2 regions of the Levilactobacillus sp. LN180102 genome follow, and region 1 is predicted to be linked to the other one. Evidence: riboswitches for the same ligand, from Rfam matches in the RefSeq annotation. Region 1 holds a riboswitch; the other holds the start of a gene.
The links. A riboswitch is a leader RNA that binds a small molecule or an ion and turns the genes downstream of it on or off. The one in region 1 is predicted to bind FMN.

Region 1 (2,201 bases):
AAAAGTTTTGCAGTCTTAGGTCTCGGACGATTTGGACAGAGCGTCGTTCAGACACTGGCAGAAGAACACCAAGATGTGCTAGCCGTGGACGTAAAAGAAGAACCCGTCAATGAAATGATGGATATCGCTACCCAAACATTAATCGCAGATACGCGGGATGAAGATGTCTTACGCGGGCTAAATATCGATACCTTTGACTACGTGATTGTAGGAATTGGTAACAATATGGAGGCCAGCATTCTGACTACTATGTTAGCCAAGGAGTTGGGGGCTAAAAAGGTGATTGCTAAGGCAGAAACCAGTGACCATGGCCGGGTGCTCCAACGCGTGGGGGCCGATCAGGTGACTTATCCAGAACGGGATATGGGGCATGGGATTGTTCGTAAGCTACTGTCCAATCATATTTTGAATTTTATTGACCTCAGTGATAAGTACACGTTGGCTGAAGTCGTGATTACGGACCCGCACTTTGTCGATCAAGATCTAGTTGCCTTGAACCTGCGGCAGCGGTTCGATTTGACGGTAATTGCGATTCAGCATGAAGGGAAGATCAACATCTCCCCACAACCCACCGATGTTGTCCGGTTGCATGACGTATTAACGGTGGTCGGACCGATTGAAAATGTAGAAGCATTGGATGAATCACTGAAGAAATAAATGGCTTAGCCAGTGATTCAAGGTTGTTGCAAATTAAAAAATGGTGTACAGTGGTTGTTGAAAACTGAATATGATTTCTTCGGGGCAGGGTGAAATTCCCGACCGACGGTGACAACTTAAAGTTGAAGTCCGTGACCCACGTTTAACGTGGTTGACCCAGTGTGAGTCTGGGACCGACAGTATAGTCTGGATGGGAGAAGAAACGAACGCTAATGTCGTACTTCTGTGCGCACTTTTTTAAGTGTGAACTCGTATGAGATCTTATTTAGCTTACTATTAAATTGGGGCCCCGCATGTTTAACTGCGGGGCCCTTTTTTCGTGAGGTGAATGAGAATTGTTGGAACAATTGTTTATGCAACAAGCCGTCATAGCGGCCCGCCGGGGTTCTGGGCATACTTGGACCAATCCATTGGTGGGGGCCGTGTTCGTTAAGCATGGGCAAATCTTATCGGTGGGCTATCATCATCGGTATGGTCAACAGCATGCAGAGATTGATGCGTTGGCCCAGCTCCAGCGACCGCAACAGGCGCAAGGCGCGACCTTATATGTCACCTTGGAGCCATGTAGCCATTTTGGTAAAACACCGCCGTGTGCTGATCGCTTGATTGAAGTGGGAGTTGGTCGGGTAGTGATTGGACAACGCGATCCTAATCCATTAGTTGCTGGCCGCGGCATTTCTAAGCTACGTGCAGCGGGGATTTCTGTGAGTGTTTTGGATTCAACCACGGCGCTGAACCCGGCTTACAATTTTTATTATCAGCATCATCGACCCCAAGTGACTGTAAAGTATGCTATGTCACTAGACGGTAAGGTTAATCAGGCGGAAGCCCAACGAACCTATTTGACAGGAGCAGCTGCGATGGCTGATAGTCAACAGCTACGACGACAGCAACAAGCTATTTTGATTGGTGAGCGGACGCTAACTATCGATCATCCGCGATTAACCATCCGCGATGCGACAATAGATGAACCAGTGCCAATTCGAATGGTGGTGCTTCATGACATTGAACATATCGATACCAATCACCCCTTGTTTAAGGCGCCGGGGCCCATTTGGTTGTTGACCACCCACCCAGCAACGTGTCAATTACCAGAGCAGGTTCGCGTGTTTACCCGAACAACGTGGTCACCAGCAGCGATTACAGCATTGTGTTATCAGCAAGGAATTCAAGCACTTTTAGTTGAAGGCGGCAGTCATTTACAGGCAGCTTTCGTGCGAGATGACTTGGCGGATCAATTAGTCATTTATCTCAGTCCGTTGTTAATTGGTGGTGCGGGACTACCGGCTGTGTACGCCCCTGATTGGCCCAGTCCCAAACGGGCTTACACACCGCCGGTAACGACGCTTTTAGGAAATGATGTCAAGCTGACAACTAGGAGGCAACGTAAATGTTCACAGGAATAATTACAGATCAAGGTTACATTCGACAAATAAATAAAACAGCCACGGGAGCACAGCTCGTTATTCAAACGACACGGGCTCATCAGACACGACACGTCGGGGACAGCATCGCCGTGAACGGGATCTGCCTCACTTTAACCG
Region 2 (2,201 bases), on a different contig from region 1:
AATTGAAATTGATGAAATTCGGGGAGTTCAGAGTGCCTCAACGGTTCAGAAATTGGTGTTGCGCCGGTTAGTTGAAGATGCGGGGCGTTTAGATGAACCCGGTCGCCCCAAGTTATATCAAACCAGTGATTACTTTCTCGATTACTTTGGACTTGAACAATTGGCAGAGTTGCCGCCGTTACCCGCAGCGGCCCAACCAAGTGAGACAACAGCTGATGAGGCGACCGGTGATTTATTCCTGCAGGCCTTTAATCAGCAACTCAATCAATCAGGAGATGAAGCTTAATGGAACGATTACAAAAAGTCTTGGCTCACGCGGGCGTTGCTTCGCGGCGTCAATCAGAAAAGTTAATTATGAGTGGCCGAGTTAAAGTTAATGGTGCGGCAGTGACCGAGCTGGGGACTAAGGTGGGCGTGCATGACCAAATTTTAGTGGATGGTGTACCAATCTCTAGTGAAGCACCAATTTATATCATGTTATATAAGCCGCGTGGTGTCGTGTCTACAGCGAATGATGACAAAGGGCGTAAGACAGTCGTAGATTTGGTGGAAAATGTGAGCCAGCGGGTTTACCCAGTCGGTCGACTAGATTATGATACGTCGGGGTTGTTATTATTAACTAATGATGGTGAGTTGGCCAATCGATTGACCCATCCCCGTTATGAAGTTGAGAAGACGTATATTGCCCGCGTGACGGGCGTGCCCACGAATGATGCGATGAAACAATTACGGCAAGGCATCACCGTTGATGGGGAAACTTACGCACCGGCCAAGTCGAAGGTCTTAAGCGCTGCTGATGATCGTAAAACGGCGATTATTTCATTGACGATCCACGAGGGAAAAAATCATCAAGTTAAGAAAATGCTGGCAGCGGTGGGCTGCCCAGTTGAAAAATTAAAACGAGAACAATATGGCTTCTTGACGTTAAAGGGATTGAATGCTGGGGAAGCACGTCAGCTGAAACCAGAAGAAGTCAAAGAACTTCGGCGGTTGACCCATTTGGCTTAGAACCAAATGGTTGACAGGTCAAGGATCTCTTAGTATATTAAGTGTGTAATTAAATCTGGTTCATCTTCAGGGCAGGGTGGAATTCCCGACCGGCGGTAAAGTCCGCGACCCGCGTGAGCGGTTGATTCGGTGTAACTCCGAAACCGACAGTAAAGTCTGGTATGCAGAAGATGAGACGTTGCTTTTTGCGTGAGCATATTGGTGCGCGTAAAACCCAAGGTCTTGCCCTTCTGTGGTGAGACCTTTTTTAGTGGGGATCGCCACGAGATGGCCGCAAGGAGGAACACGTATTATGGAAAACAGTCGTCATGGCTTAGCCGTTCGTTCAATGGTGGAGATGGCCTTATTTTCAGGGGTGGCCTTCGTCCTCATGTTCATTTCCGTCCCCATTATCCCACTAGTTCCCTACATGAAATTAGATTTAAGTGATCTGGTGGTTCTGTTAGGCATGAGCTTGTTTGGACCCGGGGGAGCTATTTTAATTGCGGCAGTTAAGGAATTATTGTATTTGGTCGCCACGGGATTAGATATTGTGAACTTTATCGGTGTGTTAACGGCATTTATTGCTGATTTGGCCCTGGTCTTGCCCATTGGAGCCTTGCTAAAGCGGCCCATGCCGTCTTTAAAACGTCAGGTCTTAGCGGTGATCACGGGAACTTTGAGTTTGACCATCATCTTGTCACTGGCTAATTGGTGGGTCATCACGCCATTGTATTTAAAGGTCTGGCATATGTCCCTCGGCTTGCCGGTTAATCAACTAATCTTGTTGGGGGTTATTCCGTTTAACTTGATTAAGGGCATCGTGCTGGGGAGTTTATTTATTATTTTAAGCCGACGAATGGCACCGTGGATTGCGAAGCATTCGGTGCGGTGAAGCGTCCGTCACTGAAAAGTGGGTTACCGATAGTGGTGACCCATTTTTTGTATGGTAAACTGGAAACTAATCAGTCAGGAGGTCAACACGTGGAACCAGTCGATTTATTACCTTTATTAAGTGAAAGTCAACCGCGGCGGTTACGGGTTGTCGAGAACCTATTGCGGGGACGGCGAACGGTTTCGACGTTGTACTGGGGGCAGCGATACCACCTCTTATCCTTACTGAATCTGAATAAGACCTTGGCACGTGGCGGGCTCGATGACACTGCGGCCGTTTTGGTGGCTCACGGTTGGGCGCAAATTGATGCCGAAAAAGA

Region 2: it holds a riboswitch for FMN, as region 1 does, so the genes downstream of both, ACP4IT_RS10100 (ECF transporter S component) here and ribD (bifunctional diaminohydroxyphosphoribosylaminopyrimidine deaminase/5-amino-6-(5-phosphoribosylamino)uracil reductase RibD) in region 1, are expected to answer to the same signal.

What each region holds. Positions count from the first base shown of each region.
Region 1 is NZ_JBNIIX010000003.1:200,805-203,005, forward strand. It holds gene ACP4IT_RS03510 (potassium channel family protein) at 1-657, shown strand, start outside; FMN riboswitch at 729-863, shown strand; gene ribD (bifunctional diaminohydroxyphosphoribosylaminopyrimidine deaminase/5-amino-6-(5-phosphoribosylamino)uracil reductase RibD) at 993-2,063, shown strand; gene ACP4IT_RS03520 (riboflavin synthase) at 2,048-2,201, shown strand, end outside.
Region 2 is NZ_JBNIIX010000017.1:39,290-41,490, forward strand. It holds gene scpB (SMC-Scp complex subunit ScpB) at 1-286, shown strand, start outside; gene ACP4IT_RS10095 (pseudouridine synthase) at 286-1,008, shown strand; FMN riboswitch at 1,067-1,184, shown strand; gene ACP4IT_RS10100 (ECF transporter S component) at 1,301-1,882, shown strand; gene ACP4IT_RS10105 (helix-turn-helix domain-containing protein) at 1,972-2,201, shown strand, end outside.